DNA from 3 places in the Tardiphaga sp. OK245 genome. Region 3 is predicted to be linked to each of the others. Evidence: predicted binding sites of a transcription regulator. Region 3 holds the regulator's gene; each other region holds the start of a gene.
The links. The regulator LexA, encoded in region 3, represses DNA repair genes until DNA is damaged. The targets are predictions, from matches to a motif close to TGTTCNNNNTGTGTTCNG.
Positions count from the first base shown of each region.

Region 1: the regulator LexA is predicted to act here: its motif matches at 4,615-4,632, upstream of BLW80_RS28635 (ImuA family protein).
Region 2: the regulator LexA is predicted to act here: its motif matches at 6,327-6,344, upstream of BLW80_RS22790 (DNA recombination protein RmuC).

Region 1 is NZ_FNWZ01000008.1:30,101-37,633, reverse strand. It holds gene BLW80_RS28655 (MexW/MexI family multidrug efflux RND transporter permease subunit) at 1-931, shown strand, start outside; gene cnbZ (2-amino-5-chloromuconate deaminase CnbZ) at 1,059-1,802, shown strand; gene BLW80_RS28645 (UdgX family uracil-DNA binding protein) at 1,806-3,269, opposite strand; gene BLW80_RS28640 (putative DNA modification/repair radical SAM protein) at 3,291-4,532, opposite strand; gene BLW80_RS28635 (ImuA family protein) at 4,695-5,486, shown strand; gene BLW80_RS28630 (Y-family DNA polymerase) at 5,380-6,966, shown strand; gene BLW80_RS28625 (error-prone DNA polymerase) at 6,963-7,533, shown strand, end outside.
Region 2 is NZ_FNWZ01000004.1:870,121-877,653, forward strand. It holds gene BLW80_RS22750 (pyrimidine 5'-nucleotidase) at 1-534, shown strand, start outside; gene dapD (2,3,4,5-tetrahydropyridine-2,6-dicarboxylate N-succinyltransferase) at 797-1,642, shown strand; gene BLW80_RS22760 (DUF805 domain-containing protein) at 1,711-2,187, shown strand; gene dapE (succinyl-diaminopimelate desuccinylase) at 2,187-3,356, shown strand; gene BLW80_RS22770 (phosphorylase family protein) at 3,353-3,913, shown strand; gene truA (tRNA pseudouridine(38-40) synthase TruA) at 3,910-4,650, opposite strand; gene fmt (methionyl-tRNA formyltransferase) at 4,650-5,582, opposite strand; gene def (peptide deformylase) at 5,622-6,143, opposite strand; gene BLW80_RS22790 (DNA recombination protein RmuC) at 6,375-7,533, shown strand, end outside.
Region 3 is NZ_FNWZ01000003.1:786,173-793,705, forward strand. It holds gene BLW80_RS16295 (molybdopterin molybdotransferase MoeA) at 1-1,056, shown strand, start outside; gene BLW80_RS16300 (Orn/Lys/Arg family decarboxylase) at 1,215-3,572, shown strand; gene BLW80_RS16305 (GNAT family N-acetyltransferase) at 3,594-4,163, shown strand; gene lexA (transcriptional repressor LexA) at 4,466-5,188, shown strand; gene BLW80_RS16315 (ComEC/Rec2 family competence protein) at 5,206-7,488, opposite strand.

The DNA.
Region 1 (7,533 bases), on a different contig from region 3:
CAATACGCTGGCGACGCTGCTCGGCGGCAACTACACCAACCGCTTCAACCTCGAGGGGCGCTCCTATCAGGTGATCCCGCAGGTGCCGCGCGGCATGCGGCTCTCGCAGGATTCGTTGGCGAACTACTATGTGCCGACGATCACGGGTCAGCAGGTGCCGTTATCGACGCTGGTGAAGGTGGAGACTGGAACCAACCCGAACGCACTGTCGCACTACAACCAGCTGAATTCGGCGACCTTCCAGGCGGTGCCGATGCCCGGCGTGACAGTGGGGCAGGCGGTCGACTTCCTTGAGGGGGCCGCCAAGCAACTGCCGTCGGGCTTCAATCATGACTACCTCGCCGACAGCCGACAATATGTGCAGGAAGGCAACCAGCTCGCGGTGGCGTTCGGCTTCGCGCTGATCATCATCTTCCTGGTGCTGGCAGCGCAGTTCGAAAGTCTGCGCGATCCGCTCGTGATCATGATTACGGTGCCGATGGCGATCCTGGGCGCGTTGATCCCGCTATTCTTCGGCATGGCGACGATCAACATCTACACCCAGGTCGGCTTGCTGACGCTGGTCGGTCTGATCTCGAAGCACGGCATCCTGATGGTGGAGTTCGCCAACGAACTGCAGCTCAAGGAAGGTCTCGATCGTCGTTCGGCCATCGAGATGGCTGCCCGCGTGCGTCTGCGTCCGATCCTGATGACCACGGCCGCGATGGTCACCGGCCTGTTGCCGTTGCTCACCGCGGCGGGTGCTGGTGCAGCCAGCCGCTTCTCGATCGGCCTCGTCGTCGTCTCCGGCATGATGATCGGCACGCTGTTCACGTTGTTCGTGCTGCCCGCGGTTTACGTGGCCATCGCCACCGATCACCGCGCCGGCAAAGAGACGGAGCGCGCCAAGCAGATCGAGGAATTCGATCTGGAGCATACGCGGACGGCCTGATCGCACGGACGCGGCCTTGCGAAGCTGAGCTTGCGGGGCCACATGGTTTGAGGTTGGATGGCGGATCGCTTCATGCGATCCGCCATTATCTTTTGGCGGCCCGCATGGCCTCCACAGGACCCATCCCATGACGCGCGATTTTCCGGCCGGCAACTATCGCTATCTTCCCGCAGTTTTTCAGTATTCCAGCGGCGTTGCCGCCAATGAGGATTTCGAGATCGAGCGCGTTCGTTTCGACACGTGGCTGCCATTGGCCGATGGGTTTGCGCGTATTGCCGATTACATTCTCGCGGCGGATCGCCCGCTGACATCGTTCTGCGCCTGCGAGTTGCGCTCGCCTGCAGTGGTCGACGAAGCTGGCTTCCGGAAGTTCAACGAGCACTATGTCAAGACGCTTGCTGAATGGGGCATCTTCGACGGCACGAATAATCCCGTCGCGCGCAGCAATGTGTGCCTCGAGATCGATCCGCCGAGTGAACCGTCGTTTTACGCGTTCTCGTTCACGCGGCCGTCGCTCGGTGCCAAGCCGACTTTCGTGATTGCGGGTGGTGCTGAAGCGCGCGGCGGTCCTGGAACATATCCCGAGCGCATCACGCGCTATCGCGAGACCTCGCTGGACGCATTCCGGGAGAAAACGCGGATGACCATGAGCAATATGGAAGAGCGTCTGGGCGAATTCGGCTTCTCATGGAAGGACACGACTGCGACGCAGATCTACACGGTGCAGGATTTCCATCCCGTGGTGGCCGATGAGCTGGTCAAACGCGGTGCGTCGCGGCAGGGCATGACCTGGCATTTTGCGCGGCCGCCGGTGGTCGATCTCGAATTCGAGATGGATACGCGGCGTGTGATGCGTGAATTCGTGATCTGACCGTCAGGCAGCGCGAGCTGCAGCGCTCAGATGCTTGGCGACGATGCGCAGGTCGTCGACGAAATGCGCATATTCGCGTGCCTTGGCATCCTCGTCGGGCAGTCGTAGCAGATAGGATGGATGCACGGTCACGAGAACCTGTGTGCCGTCGTCAGCCTGGATAATCTGGCCACGGGTCTTGCCGATCGGCGTGATCTTGCCGAGCACGCTTTGCGCGGCTGTCGCGCCCATCGCGACGACGAGCTCGGGTTTCACGGACGCTTTTTCGCGCTCATACCAGGGACGGCACGCCTTGATTTCCGGCGTTACCGGCTTCTGGTGCAGACGGAATTTTCCGCGCGGCACGAATTTGAAATGCTTTACGGCATTGGTGACATAGACTTTGTCTCTGACAATGCCGGCTTCCTTCAGCGCCTTGTCGAGCATCTGTCCGGCTGGTCCGACGAATGGCTCGCCGGCAAGGTCTTCCTTGTCGCCGGGCTGTTCGCCGACCATCATCACCGACGCATGTTGTGGTCCCTCGCCAAATACAGTCTGCGTCGCGTCTTTCCACAAATGGCAGGCACGGCAATCGGCGGCTTCGTCGCGCAATGCGGCAAGACTTTCCTTCCCGCTATGTTCGGCCGTTTTGGTCGCATGCGACTTGACCATGGTCTCCTCCCGACGTTGTGTTTTCTTGGGCGCGCTGGCTTCAGCCGCGATCATGTCACCTGTGATGCGTTCAGCTTGCGCGATCAGGGGCTTGATCAGCGCGGCTTCGGGCAGGTTGCGCCAGTATTTCTTCGGCATCTCGTTCTGCATCGCCTTGGTCTTCAACCGCGCCGGATTGAAGATGTTGGCGTAATAGGTCAGCCATACCTCTTCGAGCCGATCCTTGGTCGGCGCATCGGCTTTGCTGACGCCGGGCGTGATGGAAATCGCGTGGCCGTCCCAATGTGCGCAGAGATCCGGCGTCAGGATCGACCATGCCATGTCGGCGAAGCGCCGCGCGAAGAAGGGCGCGGCGAGTTCGACGATGTGATGTTCGGGCTCGAACCAGGCGACGAAATGCGACTTCGGCTCACGGCCGATTTCGCGAAACCGCACGAAAGCATGCATCTTGTGTTCGTCGCGCCGGACAGCCTTGGCCATCGCCTGCAATTTAGCGATGTCGGAATCGATCGCGACGTGGATCAGATCGGGATTGTCGCGCAGCCGCCACAGCAAGCGATAGAGCAGGGCGAAGCGTTCGGGATCGCGATGCAGGATCGCGGTGTGCGCCAGTTCGACGAATTTGGCCGAGACGTTGAAAGTGCCTTGCGTGGCGTCAGAGAGCAACGTCTCGGGCGAGGCCGGAAACAATTCGGGCTCGGCGCCTGCAACCGTCCATGTCACATCGCCGGGAGCAATGTCGTTGAGCGCCAATTTGCGTGCCGCCTTGCGCCAGCCTTCAAAGTCGGTGTCGCTCTCCAGCACGATACTGTGCATCAGGTCTCCTGAAATGAAATTCTAAAACCCAAATCCCAATTGCGTCGCCTTCGGCTTGAACCGCTCCGCCAGTCTCGCGCCGTCCAGCAAATTCACGGCCGGGCGATGATCCGGAAGAACGATGAAAGGCAGTGCCTTGTTCCGCGGAATATGCAGCCGGGCTAGATCGCCGACGCGGATCGACGAGATCCGGCGCGTTTCGATGATCCGCTGCACGGCCTTGGCGCCGAAACCGGGCACGCGCAAAAGGTCTTCGCGGCTGGCGCGGTTGACGTCGAGCGGGAAGCGCTCGCGGTGTCGCAGCGCCCAGGCGAGCTTCGGATCCATCTCCAGCGACAGCATGCCGTCGTTGTCATCGACGATCTCGTCGGCATCAAAGCCATAGAAGCGCATCAGCCAGTCGGCCTGATACAGCCGATGCTCGCGGATCAGCGGCGGCGCGCGCAGCGGCAGCGAACGGCTTGCATCGGGGATCGGGCTGAAGGCGGAGTAATAGACGCGCTTCAGATTGTAGGACCCGTACAGATTGGCCGAGGTCCGGATAATGGTTGAATCATTGGCGTTGTCGGCGCCGACGATCATCTGCGTGCTCTGGCCGGCCGGCGCAAAACGCGGCCCGACTTTGCCGCGCGGCGTCGGCTTGCGTCCCTCGCGGGCTTCATCGAGCTTCAACCGCAATCGACCCATGGTGCGACGAATGGCGCGGACGTCTTTCTCCGGCGCCAGCTTGGCGAGGCTGTCTTCCTCGGGCACCTCGATATTGATGGAGAGGCGGTCGGCATATTTTCCGGCCTCGGTGATCAGCGCGTCGTCGGCTTCCGGAATGGTCTTGAGATGGATATAGCCGCGGAAATGATGCTCCTCGCGCAGTTTCCGCGCGACGGCGACAACCTGTTCCATCGTGTAATCGGCGCTGCGGATGATGCCCGAGGAAAGAAACAGTCCCTCGATGTAATTGCGTCGGTAGAAATCCAGCGTCAGTTGCACCACTTCGTCGACGGTGAAGCGGGCGCGCGTCACGTTGCTGGAGGCCCGGTTGACGCAATAAAGGCAATCGTAATTGCAGGCATTGGTTAGCAGGATCTTCAGCAGCGAGATGCAGCGGCCGTCCGGCGCATAGGAATGACAGATCCCCATCCCTGCATCGGTCGAGCCGATGCCTTTGCCGTCGCGGGAGTCCCGTTTCTCGGTACCGCTGGACGCACAGGACGCGTCGTATTTCGCGGCATCCGCCAGGATCTCCAGCTTGCGCTTCACGTCCATGTTCAAAAATCCCTTTGATTTCAAATGCTAAAAAAGTGGCTGATGATCCCGATTGACTCGGCTTGCCATCTTAGCTTTATATTAGAACATATCATGAACAAATGGGCCGGTAATGGGTTCACTAAAAACCCGCCACGGCAAAACAATTTCGAGGAGCGGCGCATGACCGGCGCACGCATGAACACGCTCGCGCAATTGCGCGGCAGCATCGAACGCATCGAGACCCACAGCGATACCTATGCGCCGGATCGCGTGTCGCTCGGTCATGCCGAGGCGGACGCGGCGCTGCAAGGCGGCCTCGCGCGTGGCACCATGCATGAGGTATTCGCCGAAGGTCGTCACAGCGCGGCGGCCACGGGCTTTGTCGCCGGCCTCGCGCATCGTGTCTCGGCAAAGCGGCCGCTGCTGTGGATCCGGCAGGATTTCTCCGAACGCGAATGCGGCGCGCTGGCCATGAGCGGCTGGCGCGAGCTCGGTCTAGATCCGCGCTTGCTGGTCACCGTGCGCGCGCCCGATGTCGAGACGGCATTGCGGACCACGGCTGATGCGCTGGCCTGCGACGCGCTGGGCAGCGTCGTGCTCGAGACCTGGGGCGACAGCAAACAGTTCGATCTCGTCGCCAGCCGCAAACTCACGCTGGCAGCGCGCGGCTCTGGCGTCACGTGCCTGTTGCTGCGGACTGCAGGTGTTCCGGCCTCGAGTACGGCAGAGACGCGCTGGATCATCCGCTCCGCGCATTCGCCGCCATTCAGGCCCTGGCAATCATGGGGCGCGCCCATGCTCGACGTGCAACTGGTTCGAAATCGTCACGGCCCGAACGGGCAATGGATCATGGAATGGAAGTGTGATGAGTGCGTTTTCCGTGACACATCGGCGCATCCTCAGCCTGTGGCTGCCGCGCCTGCCAACCGATCGCATCAAACGTCAGCTCGCGCGCAACGGCGCGCCAGCTAATCTGCAAGCAAGTATTGTCGTCGCCAAGCAAAGCAATGCGCTGCAGATTTCCGCGCTGGACGATGCCGCGGCGAAGCTCGGCCTTGAACCAGGTCTGCCGCTCGCCAATGCCCGTGCGGTCTGTCCGGACATTCAGGTGTTCGATGCCGATCCTGTCGCCGATACGCAGGTACTGACCGACATCGCCGATTGGTGCGACCGCTTCACGCCACTGGTGGCGCTGGATCTGCCGCATGGCCTGTTTCTCGACATCACCGGCTGTGCCCATCTGTTCGGTGGCGAGGCCGCACTGATGGAGCAGCTCTGCGCGGCGCTGTCGCGGCAGGGTTTTATTGTCAGTGCAGCGATTGCGGGGACATCGACATGCGCGCGCACGCTCAGTCGATATGTACATGGCCGGATCGTCGCCGCGGGCGAGGAGGCCAAGGCAGTGACGTCGCTGCCGTTGTTTACGCTCGGCGCCGATGAGGCGATCACCCGTGGATTGCGCCGCGCCGGCTTGAAGACCATCGGCGATGTCGCCTCGCGCTCGCGTCCCGAAATCACCGCACGTTTCGGCGCGGAATTCACGACGCTGCTGGAACAGGCGCTGGGGCAAAGCGATGCGCCGATCTCGCCGCGCAAGCCGCTGCCAGATTATATCGTCGAGCAACGCTTCGCCGAACCGATCGCCACCGATGGCGTGATTACGCTGACACTGGCCAAGCTGGCACGCACGCTGATCGATGCGATGGACAGGCAGGGCAAGGGCGCGCGGCGGCTGGAAGCGGCGTTCTTTCGCACCGACGGCGCGGTGCGGGTGATCACCGCGGAAACCGGCCTGCCGGTGACCAAGGGCGAGGTGATCGACCGGTTGTTCCGCGAGCGACTGGACGCGATTGCCGATCCGCTCGATCCCGGTTTCGGTTTCGATATGATCCGCCTGTCGGCCAGCCGCACGGAAATCGTCGTGCAGCAGCAACGCGATCTCGATGCCAATGTGCATGCGAACGATGAACTGGCCGACCTGATCGACCGTATTGCTGCGCGGATCGGGCCGCGGCGTGTGCTGGTTTATCTGCCCGTCGAGAGTCACATTCCAGAACGCGCGATGCTGGGTGTGCCGGCACAGCATCATCTGGCTGACGCCATGCAGGCAGCATGGCTGGCGCGTGAAGACGAGCCGCCTTTGCGGCCGTTACGGTTGTTCGAGCAGCCCGAACTGATCGATGTTCCGCTCGCGGAGTTTCCAGACAAGCCGCCGAAGAAGTTTACCTGGCGACGCGTTTCTCACAACGTCATTCATGTGGAAGGTCCGGAGCGTGTGTCGATGGAGTGGTGGCGTTCGCAGGAAGCGAAGCCCACGCGCGATTACTTTCGCGTCGAGGATGAGGCAGGTCAACGTTTCTGGCTCTTCCGCGACGGGCTGTATGGTGAGATCAGAGACGCGGACGATCAAGCCGTTTCGCCGCAATGGTTCGTGCATGGGCTGTTCGCATGAGCACGGGCGGCGTCGGCGCGCCTGATTATGCCGAGATTGGTGTTACCAGCAATTTTTCGTTCCTGCGCGGCGCGTCGCATCCGCAGAACTATGTGCATCAGGCCAGTGCCGAGCGGCTTTATGCCATCGGCATTGCCGATCACAACACCATGGCCGGAGTGGTGCGTGCCTTTGCCGAGCTGGACCACAAGGATCTTGTCTACAAACCGAAGCTTCTGATCGGCACACGGCTGGTCTTCAATGACGGCACGCCTGACATCCTTGCCTATCCGTGCGACCGCGCTGCCTATGGTCGACTGTGTCGGTTGCTCAGCATGGGCAAGCTGCGCGGCAACAAGGGTGAATGCCTGCTGCAGCTCGGCGATCTCGCGGAGTTTAGCGAAGGGGTGTTGCTTGTTCTGATGCCGACCTATCGGATCGACAGTGATCTTGTCCTGCGCACGCTCGATGCACTATCGGGCCTGCCGGCGGAAGGCATCTGGCTTGGCGCCAGTCCGTTTCATCGCGGGGATGACAGGCGTCGTCTGGCAAAGCTGCAGCGCATCGCATCCACTGCGCGCGTGCCTC
Region 2 (7,533 bases), on a different contig from region 3:
CAGAAGGATTATTACAAGCGCTACGGCACCACCATGCGCGGCATGATGACCGAGCACGGTGTGCGCGCCGACGACTTTCTGGCTTTCGTCCACGAGATCGATCATTCGCCGCTCGAGCCCAATCCGGTGATGGGCGCCGCGATCGCACAACTGCCAGGCCGCAAGCTGATCCTGACTAACGGCTCGGTCGCCCATGCCGGCGCCGTGCTGGAGCGCCTCGGTTTCGCCGACCAGTTCGAAGCGATCTTCGACATCATCGCCGCCGATCTTGAACCGAAGCCCGCGCAGCAGACCTATGACAAGTTCCTCCGCCTGCACGGCGTCGATCCCTCCAAGGCCGCCATGTTCGAGGACCTGTCCCGCAACCTCGTGGTGCCGCACAAACTGGGCATGACGACCGTGCTGATCGTGCCCGACGGCGCCAAGGAAGTCGTGCGTGAGGACTGGGAGCTGGAAGGCCGCGACGACGACCATGTCGACCACGTCACCGACGATCTGACGGGGTTCCTGGCAGCGCTGAACAAAGCGCGCTGATCTCGAACAGCGGCACATCCCCTCACCTGTCATCGCCCGGCCTGGCGCGCACTTGCGCGCGTGGACCGGGCGATCCAGTAGGCACCAGCAGAAGTGATGAAGCCGTCCCGCCGCCGTATACTGGATCACCCGCTTTCGCGGGTGATGACAGGCTGAGTTTGACGCGGACGGCCCTCTTCCCGACCTTGACTCTCCCCGGCCGAATCCCGACAAAAGCTCCAAGAAATCACCTTTTACCCACGATCTGCCCAAGGAAACCGCGATGTCGCTGACCGCCCTCGAATCCACCATCAATGCCGCCTTCGACGCGCGCGATAACGTCAACGCTGCGACCAAGGGTGAAGTCCGCGACGCTGTCGATCAGGCGCTGAACCTGCTCGACAAGGGCGAGGCCCGCGTCGCCGTGCGTGCAGACGACGGCAAGTGGACCGTGAACCAGTGGCTGAAGAAGGCCGTGCTGCTGTCGTTCCGCCTCAATGACATGGCGCAGATCTCTGGTGGTCCCGGCGGCGCGGCCTGGTGGGACAAGGTGCCCTCGAAGTTCGAGGGATGGGGCGACAACAGCTTCCGCGACGCCGGCTTCCGCTCTGTACCGGGCGCTATCGTGCGCAAGTCGGCCTTCATCGCCAAGAACGTCGTGCTGATGCCGTCTTTCGTCAATCTCGGCGCCTATGTCGACGAGAGCTCCATGGTCGACACCTGGTCGACGGTCGGCTCCTGCGCCCAGATCGGCAAGCGCGTGCACATTTCCGGCGGCGTCGGCATCGGCGGCGTGCTGGAGCCGCTACAGGCCGGCCCGGTCATCATCGAGGACGACTGTTTCATCGGCGCCCGCTCGGAAGTCGCTGAAGGCGTGATCGTGCGCAAGGGTGCGGTGCTGGCCATGGGCGTGTTCCTGGGCGCATCGACCAAGATCGTCGATCGCGAAACCGGCGAAGTGTTCGTCGGCGAAGTGCCGGAATATGCGGTGCTGGTCCCCGGCAACCTGCCCGGCAAGCCGATGAAGAACGGCCAGATCGGCCCCTCCACCGCCTGCGCCGTGATCGTGAAGCGTGTCGACGAGCGCACCCGCTCCAAGACCAGCATCAACGAGTTGCTGCGCGACTGATTGTCGTTCGGACCGGTTTGCGCGTAGCATCGCGCAGACCGGACCGATCCGTTGACCTGGGGGCTGCCATGGACTGGACCACGCTGCTTTTCAGCTTCAAGGGACGGATCAACCGCGGCAAATACTGGCTCGCGATCCTGATCTACATAGTGGCCTGGATCGCCTTCGTAGCTGCTGCCGTGATGTGGCTCGGCGGCTTTGACACCGATCGCCTGTTCAGCATGGTCGGTGGCGCGTTGCTGCTGTGGCTGGCCGCCATTGTCCTCATCACCGCCGGTACATGGTCCGGCATCGCCACCGGCATCAAGCGGCTGCATGACCGCGAGAAGAGCGGATGGTGGATCCTGGTGTTCTGGCTCGGCCCCAGCGTCCTGAGCGGCATCGGCAGCACCAGCAGCGCGAGCACCAGCTTCGTCTTTCATATCGCCAGCTTCGCCGTGACCATCTGGGCCATCGTCGAACTGGGCTTCCTGCGCGGCACCGCCGGGCCGAACGAATACGGTCCCGATCCGCTTGCCGCGCTTGCCACTGCACCAAGGGTCTGATGTCCACCGACGTTCTCTCCATCGCTCAAGATCTTCTCCGCTGCCCCTCAGTCACTCCTGCTGACGCCGGCGCCCTCGGCGTGCTTGAGAGCCTGCTGACGCCGGCCGGCTTCGAAGTCCATCGCGTCACCTTCAGCGAGGAAGGCAGCGCCGATATCGAAAACCTCTATGCCCGTATCGGGACTTCCGCGCCGCATATCTGTTTTGCTGGCCATACCGACGTGGTGCCGCCCGGTGATGAAGCGGCGTGGACCCATGGCGCTTTCTCCGGCGACGTGACGAACGGCCTGCTCTACGGCCGCGGTGCGGTGGACATGAAGGGTGGCATTGCCGCGTCAGTCGCCGCCGTGCTGGACTATCTGGCGGCGAATGACGGCAAGCCGCAAAAGGATGGCGGCGGTTCGATCTCCTTCCTGATCACCGGCGACGAAGAAGGCATTGCCGTCAATGGCACCGTGAAGCTGCTCCAATGGGCGGCCGAGCGTGGCGAACAGTTCGATCATTGCATCGTCGGCGAGCCCTCGAATGTCGAGGAGATGGGCGACACCATCAAGATCGGACGCCGCGGGTCGCAATCAGGCACGCTGGTCGTCGATGGCGTGCAGGGCCATGTCGCCTATCCGCATCGCGCGTCGAATCCGGTGCCGGATATCGCCGCACTCATCACGGCACTGAGCGGCGACCCGCTGGATCAGGGCAATGCACAGTTTCAGCCGTCCAATCTCGAATTCACCTCGGTGGATGTCGGCAACAAGGCGACCAACGTCATCCCCGCGCAAGCGCGGGCGAAGTTCAATATCCGCTTCAACGACCACCACACGCAGGCGTCATTGCGCGACCTGATCGATGCACGCGTCGCAACTGCCGCCGGCAATCGCATTCGCGCGCATGTGATCTGGGAGCCGAGCAATTCGGACAGCTTCGTCACAAAGCCCGGCGCCTTTACCGATACGGTCGTCGCCGCGATCAAGGATGTCACCGGCCGCACACCGGATCTCAACACGGGCGGCGGAACCTCGGATGCGCGCTTCATCAAGAACTACTGCCCGGTGATTGAATTCGGCCTGGTCGGGCAGACCATGCATCAGATCGACGAACACACGAAGGTTGCCGATCTGGAGAAGCTCACCCAAATCTATCGTGGCGTGCTGGATCGGTATTTCGCATGAACGGCAAGATTCTCGTCCTCACCGCGCTCGAAAGCGAGCTCGACAAATCACGCGCGCCTGCCGAGATCGAGGTGATTTTCACCGGCGTCGGTAAGATCAACACCACGATCGCAACACTTCAGGCGGTGCAGGCCATGCAGCCCAAGCTCGTCGTGAACTACGGCACCGCCGGCAAGCTAAACACCAAACTCAACGGCCTCGTCGAGGTCAGCGACGTGATCCAGCGCGACATGAATGCCGAGCCGTTGGCGCCGCGCGGCCGCACGCCCTTTGCGCCCGATCTCGACCGCTTGGTCTCGGGTCAGCGCGGCGTAATCTGCGGCAGTGGTGACAGTTTCGTCACCTCCACCGATCCTTGGCTGGTGTCGAACAATGTCGATATCGTCGATATGGAACTGTTTGCCATCGCGCAGGTCTGCCTGCGCCACGGCATTCCCTGGCGCGCCTTCAAATTCATCACCGACGACGCCAATGATTTTGCGCATGAGCATTGGACGGCGAATGTCGCGAATGGACAGGATCTGTTCTGGGACGCGATGAAGGGCGTGAAGGTCTAGTAGTCGACCTTTACCAGATACAGCCCATCCGGCGGCGCCACGATGCCGCAGGCGCTGCGGTCCTTCGCGGCAAGCGCCGCAGCCAGATCGTCCGGCGTCCAGCGGCCGTTGCCGACCCAGACCAGTGAGCCAACCATCGAGCGCACCTGGCTGTGCAGGAACGAGCGTGCGGAGGTCGTGATAGTGATCGCCTCACCGTTCTGCACCACATCGAGCTGATCGAGCGTGCGGATCGGCGACTTGGCTTGGCATTCGGTATCGCGAAAGGTCGTGAAGTCGTGTCGACCGAGCAAACGCTTCGCAGCCTCGCTCATGGCAGCGACATCGAGCGGGCGCGGCACGCGCCAGACCCGGCCGGCATCGACGGCGAGGTTCGCGCGACGATTGGCGATGCGATAGACATAGTGGCGCTTGATGGCCGAGAACCGCGCCTCGAAATCATCCGGCACGATATCCGCCGACAGCACGCCGACCGGATGCGGCCGCAGATGGGCATTCATGCCATCGCGAAAGCGACCCGGCACCAGCACTTTCGGCACGTCGCAATGGGCGACCTGGCCGAGCGCATGGACGCCGGCATCGGTGCGACCGGCGCCATGGACGCGGATCGGCTCGCCGCAGATGGCCTCGGCGGCACGCTCCAGCGCGCCCTGTACGGTCAGCGTCGCGTTGGCCTGCACCTGCCATCCGGAAAATGGCGCGCCGTCATATTCGATGATCATCTTGTAGCGCGGCATCAGCCCACCTGCAGAGGCGGCTTCAGCGGCGTGCCACGCAGAAATTCACTGGCCTTCATCGGCTGCTTGCCGGCGCGCTGCAGGTCGATGATCCGGATCGCGCCCTCGCCGCAGGCGATGGTGAGCTGATCGTCGATGATCTCGCCGGGCGCACCCGCGCCCTTTGCAAGCTCGCAGCGCAGAACCTTCACGCGTACCGCCTCGCCCTCGATCGGCACTTCGCACCACGCGCCGGGAAACGGTGACAGCCCATGGCAATGCCTGAGCACCTCGCGCGCCGGCTTCGACCAGTCGATCTTGGCCTCCGCCTTGTCGATCTTGGCCGCGTAAGTGACGCCGTCTGCGCTCTGCGGGGTCAGGCTCAGCCGTCCCCTTTCCAGCGCACCCATGGCCCGCACCATCAAGTCGGCACCAAGCGGCGCCAGCGCATCGTGCAGGTCCAGCGCCGTCATCGCATCGGTGATCGCCAGACGCTCGGCCATGGCGACATCGCCGGTGTCGAGGCCGATATCCATCTTCATCACCATGACGCCGCTCTCGGCGTCGCCCTCCATGATGGCACGATTGATCGGCGCCGCGCCGCGCCAGCGCGGCAGTAGCGAGCCGTGCAGGTTGAAGCAACCTAGGGGCGGCACATCGAGAATGTTCTGCGGCAGGATCATGCCGTAGGCGACGACGACCGCAGCCTCGGCCTCATGCGACCGGAACTCGGCTTCGGCTTCCGGCGTCCGCAGCGTTTTCGGCGTGAACACGGGAATGCCGAGCCGTTCCGCCTCGCGCGCCACGGGCGTCGGCTGCAGCTTCATGCCACGGCCCGCGGGCTTTGCTTCGCGGGTATAGACCGCCACGATCTCATGGCCATGGGCCACGAGTTCGAGCAGCGTCGGCACCGCGAAATCCGGCGTGCCCATGAAGATCAAACGAAGCGACATAGGTCGGAGCCGATCTGTTGCAGCGTTGCGCGGAGAAACCTACTCCGCGCGCTTGGCGAGCTTGGTGAACTTCTTCAGCACGCGGTCGCGCTTCAGCTTCGAAAGGTAATCGACGAACAGCACGCCATTGAGATGGTCGATCTCGTGCTGAATGCAGGTCGCGAACAGGCCAGAAGCCTCTTCCTCGATGGTCTTGCCGTCGAGGTCCATATAGCGGATCCGCACCGTCGCCGGGCGTTCCACTTCCTCGTAATATTCAGGGATCGACAGACAGCCTTCCTCATAAACCGAGAGTTCTTCCGAGGCCGAGATGATCTCCGGATTGATGAAGACGCGCGGCTTCTTGCCGTCCTCCTCATCGTCCTTCTTGGCGATGTCCATGGTGATCAGCCGCAGCGGAACCGCGATCTGGATCGCCGCCAGCCCGATCCCGGGTGCGTCATACATCGTCTCGAACATGTCGTCGGCGAGCTTGCGCACCTCAGACGTCACCTTCTCAACTGGTTTGGAGATCAGCCGCAACTGTTTGTCGGGCAGGATAATGATTTCACGAATGGCCATGGCGGCGATTTAATCTGCGCGCCGGTCCGGGTCAATCCGCTGGAAAGGCTGGACTTTGAAGGACGTTAACTCCCCGCTAACCATGAAAATTGAGGCGCGGTTAACCATGCCGGTTAAGGTCTGCTTAACCACATTTCTTAGGCTTGGCTTAACCAGGAAAATTCATTTTGCATTAACCATAAACGTTCCCTCTTCGTTCGCGCAACCGACCGAATCGGCTACAAGGATGGGATGAACGAGATTCTTTTCATGATCGGCGACATGCCGGTCACCGCCGGCGTGGCATTGATGGGCTTCAGTGCTCTGGCGCTGGGTTTGCTGCTCACCATCGCCATCATCATCGCTCGTTCCGGTAGCCGCGGCGCCGCCATGGCCATGGCCCAGGCGATCCGCGCCGACGAACTGGAAGAACGCCTCAGCGAAGTGCTGAAGGCGCAGAACGAGGCCACCGGCCGCGTCGACGCCATGGGCCAGGCCTTGGCCGGCCGTCAGGCCGACATGGCACGCGCGGTGTCCGAGCGGCTGGACTCGGTGACCCATCGCGTCGGCCAATCCATGGAACAGACCACCCGCAACACGATGGAAAGCCTGAGCGCGCTGCATGAGCGGCTGGGCATCATCGACAACGCCCACAAGAACCTCACGGACCTCACCTCGCAGGTGACGACCTTGCGTGACGTACTTGCCAACAAGCAGTCGCGTGGCGCGTTCGGTCAGGCGCGGATGGAAAGTATCGTGAAGGACGGCATGCCGAGCGGCGCCTATGCGTTCCAGCACACGCTATCGTCGGGCAAACGGCCGGACTGCGTGATCTTCCTGCCGGATCAGCGTCCACTGTGCATCGATGCGAAATTCCCGCTGGAAGCCGTCACAGCGCTGCATGACGCGCGCAGCGATGACGAGAAGAAATACGCAGCGCAGCGCTTGCGCGCGGACGTGATGAAACATGTCACCGACATCGCCGAGAAGTATCTGGTTGCCGGCGAGACGCAGGATACGGCGCTGATGTTCGTGCCGTCGGAATCCGTCTATGCTGAAATCCACGACGGTTTCGATGACATCATCCAGAAAGCCTATCGCGCCCGCGTCGTGCTGGTGTCGCCGTCGCTGCTGATGCTGGCTATCCAAGTGATGCAGCAAATCCTGAAGGACGCGCGGATGCGCGACGCCGCCGACCAGATCCGCACCGAGGTCCTGAATCTGGGCGACGACCTCACCCGGTTGCGCGATCGCGTGATGAAGCTGCAGACGCATTTCGGGCAGGCCAATGAGGACGTCCGCCAGATCCTGATCTCCGCCGACAAGATCGAGAAGCGCGCCGGCCGCATCGAGGAACTAGATTTCAGCAAGAGCGAGCCGGCGGCCGAGGTAGCCCCGGTCATCGCGAAGA
Region 3 (7,533 bases):
GCGATGGACGGTTATGCCGTGCGCGCTGCCGATGCGACTTCGGGCGCCAAACTCCGCGTCATCGGCGAGATCGCCGCAGGCAAGCCGTTCGACCGCCCGCTGCAGACCGGCGAAGCCCTGCGAATCTTCACCGGCGGCGTGCTGCCCGCTGGCGCCGACGCCGTGGTAATCCAGGAAGATACTACGCGCGATAGCGATATCGTTGGGATCAACGAGGCCGCGATTTCCGGCAAGCATATCCGCCCGGCCGGCGTCGATTTCAATGAAGGCGATGTGCTGCTGCGCGCCGGCACCCGCCTCACCGACCGCGACCTGGCGCTTGCCGCCGGGATGAACCATCCGTCACTGCCCGTGCGGCGACGGCCGGTCGTTGCCGTGCTCGCCACCGGCGACGAACTGGTCATGCCCGGTGCGGTCCCCGGCCCCGGCCAGATCGTGCTCTCCAATGGCTTCGCGCTGCGTGCGCTGGCTCGTGCCGAAGGCGCCGAGGTGATCGATCTCGGCATCGCCGTCGACACGTTGGAGGCGACCACATCGGCCATTCAGCGCGCGATCGGTCTGAAGGCCGACGTGCTGATCACCACCGGCGGCGCGTCGGTCGGCGACCACGACCTCGTGCAGCAATCCCTGATCAATGCCGGCGTCGAGATGGCGTTCTGGCGCATCGCCATGCGGCCCGGCAAGCCGATGATGCACGGACGCCGCCAGGGCATGCGCGTGATCGGCCTGCCCGGCAATCCCGTCTCGTCCTATGTCTGCGGCTTCCTGTTCATGGTGCCGCTGCTGCGCGCGCTGTCCGGCCGAATCGAGGTCGCTCACGCGCTCGAACCCGCGGTGCTCGGCCGCGACCTCGCCGCCAACGACCAGCGCGAGGACTATCTGCGCACGCGTCTGGAAACCCGCGCCGACGGCACCGTGGTGGCGACGCCGGTGATGAAACAGGACTCGTCGCTGCTAGGAAATCTGGCTGTTGCCGAAGGACTTCTGATCCGCAAGCCATTCGCTCCCGCCGCCGCCGCTGGTGATTCCTGCGCGATCATGCGACTGCCTGTTTAAAGGCCGAGATGCGCGATGGGATGCCGGGCCACCGGAACTTCCGCCGCGCGGCATGTTCTCTGAGCTTTTTTCTGACTGAGATACCTTAACGCGGCTTCAGTCACTGAATTGTCACGTAACGCAGCGAGACATCGCTGCGAAACAAGATCGGTGCACAAATGGACTATTTCAAACGCTTCAATTTCCTGTTTGCGATGCCAACATTCGACGCCGACGATCTCGAGGGCATTCGCCTCAATCAGATCGTCGACGAGATCGAGCGTTCCGGCTTCGAGGTCGTCAAGGCGCGCAAGCTCGAAGACGCAACGATCGCGGTCCAGACCGACGCGGCGATCGGCTGCATGGTGGTCGACTGGGGCAAGAAGGGCCTCGAAGGCAAGACCGCGGCGCTGATCAACCTGATGCGTAAACGGGGCCTGGACTTCCCCATCATCCTGCTGATCCGTCGCAAGCGGTTTGAAGACGTCCCGGTCGAAGTGCTCGATTTCATCGATGGCTATGTCTTCCTGTCCGAGGAAACCCCACCCTTCATCGCCAAGAATCTGATCAGCCGGTTGAAGCAATATGCCGAGACGCTGAAGACGCCGTTCTTCGGCGCTTTGGTCGACTATGCCGAGGAAGGCAACCAGCTCTGGACCTGCCCGGGCCACAATGGCGGCGTGTTCTACAGCCGCAGCCCGATCGGCCGCGTGTTCATGGAACATCTCGGCGAAGCCGTGTTTCGCGACGACCTCGACAATTCGGTGCTCGATCTCGGCGACCTGCTGACTCATGAGGGCCCTGCGCTGCAGGCGCAGAAGGAAGCAGCGCAGATCTTCGGGGCGGAGAAAACCTATTTCGTGCTCAACGGCACCTCGACCTCCAACAAGGTGGCACTATCGGCTTTGGTCACCGATGGCGACCTCGTGCTGTTCGACCGCAACAACCACAAGGCGGCCTTGCACGGCGCATTGATGATCTCAGGCGGTGTGCCAATCTATGTGCCAACGACGCGCAATCCCTGGGGCCTGATCGGCCCGATGAACTGGGATGCGCTCGACGAGGACGCGCTGCGCGAGCGCATCCGTATCAATCCGCTGGTCACGGATCCCGAGGCCTGGAAGCGTCCACGCCCGTTCCGCGTCGCCGTGGTCGAACAGTGCACCTATGACGGCACCATCTACAGCGCCGAGATGATCATCGCGCGTATCGGCCATCTCTGCGATTACATCCTGTTCGACGAAGCATGGGCGGGTTTCATGAAATTCCACCCGCTCTATGCCGGCCGCTTCGCCATGGGGCTCAAGGAGCTCGGCCCGGATTCGCCGGGTATCATCGCGACGCAGTCGACCCATAAGCAGCTCGCGAGCTTCTCGCAGGCGTCGCAGATCCACATGAAGGATCGCCACATCCGCGGGCAGAAGCGCCGCGTCGAGCATCGGCGCTTCAACGAAAGCTTCATGCAGCACGCCTCGACCTCGCCGTTCTATCCGCTGTTCGCATCATTGGATGTCGGCGCGCAGATGATGAAGGGCCGCTCCGGCGAAGTGTTGTGGGACGATACGATCCGGCTCGGCATCGAACTGCGCAAGAAGATGCGCGCTGTGCGCCGCGAATTCGAGGAGAAGGAAACCCGCGCCGAGCGTCGCTGGTTCTTCGAACCCTTCGTGCCCGAGCGCGTCGCGATTCCCGACGCAGCCAGCGAAGGCGCTGTTCACAATGTGCCGTGGGAAAGCATCGGCACTGACCAGCTGGCCACCAATCCGGCTTATTGGCAGCTCGCGCCTGACGCCGCCTGGCATGGCTTCCCCGGCATGGAAGCCGGTTTCACCATGACCGATCCCAACAAGCTGACGGTACTGACACCCGGCTTCGACCGCACCACCGGCGGCTATGCGGAACACGGCATCCCCGCGCCCGTGGTCGCGCAGTTCCTGCGCGAAAATCGCATCGTGCCGGAGAAGAACGATCTCAACTCGCTGCTCTTCCTGCTGACGCCCGGCGTGGAGGCCAGCAAGGCCGGCACGCTGATATCGGGCCTTGTCGCCTTCAAGAAGTTTCATGACGACAACGCGCTGCTGGAAGATGTCATCCCCGAATTCGCCAGGCGCAGGCCGGCGCGTTATGCGGGCATACGCCTGCGGGATCTCTGCGGCGACATGCACCGGTTCTTCCGCGAGGCCAATGTGAGCGAACTCCAGACCAAGCAATTCTCCGCCGACCATCTGCCGGAGATTGCCATGTCACCCCACGATGCCGCGCGCTGTCTGGTGCGTAACGACGTCGACTACCTCCCGATCGACGAGATCTTCGGGCGCGTCGCGACGACGCCGTTCGTGGTCTACCCGCCCGGCATCGCCACGATCGTCCCCGGAGAACGGCTCACCGAACGGTCAAAGCCGATGATCGATTATCTCCGGATGTTCGAGACCTGCTTCAACACATTCCCGGGCTTCGACGTTGAAATCCAGGGCATCTACCGCAAGGTCGGCGCCAATGGCCGGATCCGACTTTACACTTACGTGGTCTCCGAATAGGGAGCACGTAAGGAGCCAGATTTGCCAACGGAACTCGAACAGCCGGTCGTCATCCGACCGTCACGCGACACCGACGTCGATGCCATGCTGGCGATCTATCGCCGGCACATCCGGCAAGGCGTCGAGGAAGGCGTCAGCGACGCCGACACGCCGCAGCCCGACGATCTCAGAGACCGGCGCAAGAACCTGCGCAGCAAACGGTTCCCGCACCTCGTCGCCACGCAAGGCGGCGAGGTCGTCGGCTACGCCTATGTGGTGCTGTTTCGGAAGCGACCGGCCTATCGCTACACGGTCAAGCATTCGATCTACATCCACCACGGTCATGTCGGCCGGGGCATCGGCCGGCTGTTGATGCGCGAGTTGATCGATGTCTGCGCAGCCGCCGGCTTCCGGCAGATCATCGGCTATATCGATGCCGACAACACGGCCTCGCTCGGCTTGCATGAGAGCTTCGGCTTTGCCCGCGTCGGCTTGCTGCCCGGCGTCGCCTATCGCTCCGGCCGCTGGGCCGACACGATCATGGTTCAGCGCTCGCTGGCCACCGGCTCCACGACTCCGCCGCCGCCCATTGGGCGCATGACGTCCGCGTAGCCCAAGCGACCGCGGAAGCATTTTCCATGTCCGTCGAGGATCGACGACTGGTGAGGAACAGCCTCCTCAAACCTCCCTCAACGTGCATTCTGTTGACGGCAAATTAAGCATTGCAGAACACATATGGAACATATAGTGTTCGTTCATGATTTGTTTCGAGATTCTGTGGCTTTGAGTAGTTTGAGAGTGCCCGAACTCGCGCAACCGATCTTCGAACGATCGTCTCAGGATTGAGGCTCACCGTTCGAAGGCCCTTTGAAACGCACGCGGCGGCCGACACCGTCAACTGAGGATGGCTTCAGATGCTCACGCGCAAACAATACGAACTCCTGCGATTCATCGATCAACGGCTGAAGGAAGCCGGCGTCCCGCCGTCCTTCGACGAGATGAAGGATGCGCTCGACCTGCGCTCGAAGTCCGGCATCCATCGTCTGATCACGGCGCTGGAAGAACGCGGCTTCATACGCCGTCTGCCCAACCGCGCCCGTGCCATCGAAGTCATCAAGCTGCCAGAGCTCGGCGCGCCGGTCACGGGCGGCACCGGGCGCCGCGGCTTCACGCCCAGCGTCATCGAAGGCACGCTTGGCAAGGTGCGTTCCGCCGCCAGCATCGCCAGCAACAGCGGCGATGATGACAATGGCCGCACAGTTGCCATCCCGGTGATGGGCCGGATCGCGGCAGGTACGCCGATCGAGGCACTGCAGACCCGCAGCCACACGATCAGCATGCCCGCCGACATGCTCGGCTCCGGCGAACATTACGCGCTCGAAGTGCGCGGCGATTCCATGCAGGACGCCGGCATTCTCGATGGCGACACCGTGCTGATCCAGCGCAACGAAAGCGCCGACACTGGCGACATCGTGGTGGCCCTGATCGACGACGAGGAAGCCACGCTGAAGCGCTTCCGCCGCCGCGGCGCGTCGATCGCGCTGGAGCCTGCGAATGACGCCTACGAAGTCCGCATCCTGCCGCCTAACCGGGTGCGCATTCAGGGCAAGCTGATCGGCCTGTATCGCCGCTACTGAGATTTGCGCCCGGCGGATTATTGATCTTCGGGTTGAAGATCGGTTTCCGCCGGCGTCGCATCCACCGGCCGATTTTGTGGCGTACGACTGTTTGGGATCAGATCATGCTGGGGCTCATCGGGAATTGCGCGCGACCACGGACGGTCCAGGCCACGCGGTCGCACGGCATCCATGGTAAAGCCGTTGGCGGTTCGCTGCAGGCTCACCGCACCATTTCGTTGCAAGCGATCCTGATCGATCACCAGCGCCCTGCAATCCCTCGGCGGTTGTTTCGTCGTGACGATGAGCGCCGCTTTCTCGCAATCATCTGTGAAGGCATCCGGCTGTAAAACCAGCGCCACCAAAGCGCCATCGGCCAGCGCCGTGATGCACCCGTCGCGGTCGCAGGACACACCGTGGCTGAGGGAGGCATCGGTCGGCAGACGCGCATCGGCATCGCCGGCGAGCCACTCTTTCAGCAAAAATGTATCCTTGGCGCTGCGCATCACATGGAGATGCCCGTCCCTGCCCCGTACCGCAACGCTGTGACCGTCACCCGAGATCAGCACATCCGGCTGCTTCACCAGCAATGCCCAGACAATCGAGAGCACCAGCACGCCAGCCCCCGCGAAGCGCAACGGCGTGCGCAGCAATCCGAGCACGATGATGCCAATACTGGCTGATATCAGCGGTCCGGTGCCGAAGGCCGGCATCCGGCCGATGGCACCGGGCAAGGCTGCGACCCATTGCGTGACCACGATCATCCACTGGATGCCGACATCCATCAGCCGCCAGAACACACCGTCAAAGCCGAACGGCATGGCCACCAAACCAAGAATACCCGCCGGCATCACCAGCGCCGAGACCACCGGCATCGCCAGGAGATTGGCGACGACGCCATAAGGCGTGACGCGATGGAAATGAAATGCGGCATAGGGCGTGGTGGCGAGGCCCGCGACCAGCGAAGCCAGCACGAGCATCGCGATCTCGCGTCCACCCCATAGTGCCACGCGCGCGGTCGCGGAATGATCGGGCGAGGCAAACAGCGCGGGCATGCCTATCTGCACCAATGCGACGAGCCCCAACGTCGCCGCGAAGGACATCTGGAAACTCGGATGCACCAGCGCTTCGGGTGCCACGATCAGCACGACCATTGCCGCCACCGCCAGGGTGCGGAACGTCACCGCCCGGCGATCGACCAAGACTGCAATCAGCACGACGGCCGTCATGAAAAACGATCTCTGCGTCGCGACTTCAGCACCTGACAACAGCAGGTAGAACAGTGCTGCGAATAACGCCGCAGCCGCTGCGACTTTCTTGATCGGGAATGTCACCGTCAGGACAGGGATCAGTGCCAGCAGTGCGCGTATCGCAAAGAACACCACGCCGGCGACCACGGCCATGTGATAGCCAGAAATCGACAACACATGACCGAGGCCGGAGATGAACATCGCATCATTGACGTCAGCCGAAATCGCATCGCGGCGGCCCGTGAGCAGCGCCGTGGCAATGGCGCGGCTATCGCCCGAGAGCACGGTGCGGATCCGCGCGTCGATGGCGTCGCGCAGCCCCTGCATGGTCGCCGAATAGCGTAACGCCACACTCGGCTGTATCGGCGGATCGACCGCCTTGATGCCGCCCATCACAAAACCGGACGCGCCGATCCCCTGGAAATACAGATCGCGGCCGAAGTCGTAGCTACCCGGCCGGAGCGGCGACAGCGGCGGCTGCAGCCTTGCCTTCAATTCGACGAAGCTGCCGACGGCAGGCGCCGTGCCCTTCTTCACCGACAGCCGCACACGAGTGAGCTTCGGTGCGGCGCGCGGGCTGTCCATCGTGGCAACGCGCAGCACGAAGCGGTCGGTTCGCTCGCGCTCCTCATGGGTCTCGACGAAGCCGGTAAGCGCAACGGAATAGAGCGGCTTCGCCAGAACCTCATGAGCCACACGCGCGGTTTTCGTGGCCGCCATCGCGAAGCCCGCCGCGATGGCCGCAATGAGCAAGATCAAGGGAAACCATCGCCGCCGCCGCAGCAAAAATGCAGCTACGCAAAGAAGGCCTGCCGTCGCAGCGGCAACCCAGGCCACCGGCTCATGCTCAGCGGCAAAATACAGCGCGATGCCGGTGCCGAAAGCGATCGGCACCCAGGGCAGCAAGCGACCGGGACCAGCTTCGGCCCGCACCCACGTCCAGAGCGTCTCGAAGCCCGACGTTGATGACGTCGGTGACGGGACAGCGACGCCTGCCTTGGCCGGCGGCGGCCATGTGGTCGCTGTACCCGCCCGGCCCCGCCGCTGTTGCTGATCTCCGCCCCGCGCCATCGAACGCCCGCACGCCAAGCTTGTCCTTCCGAATGCTATCGGAAG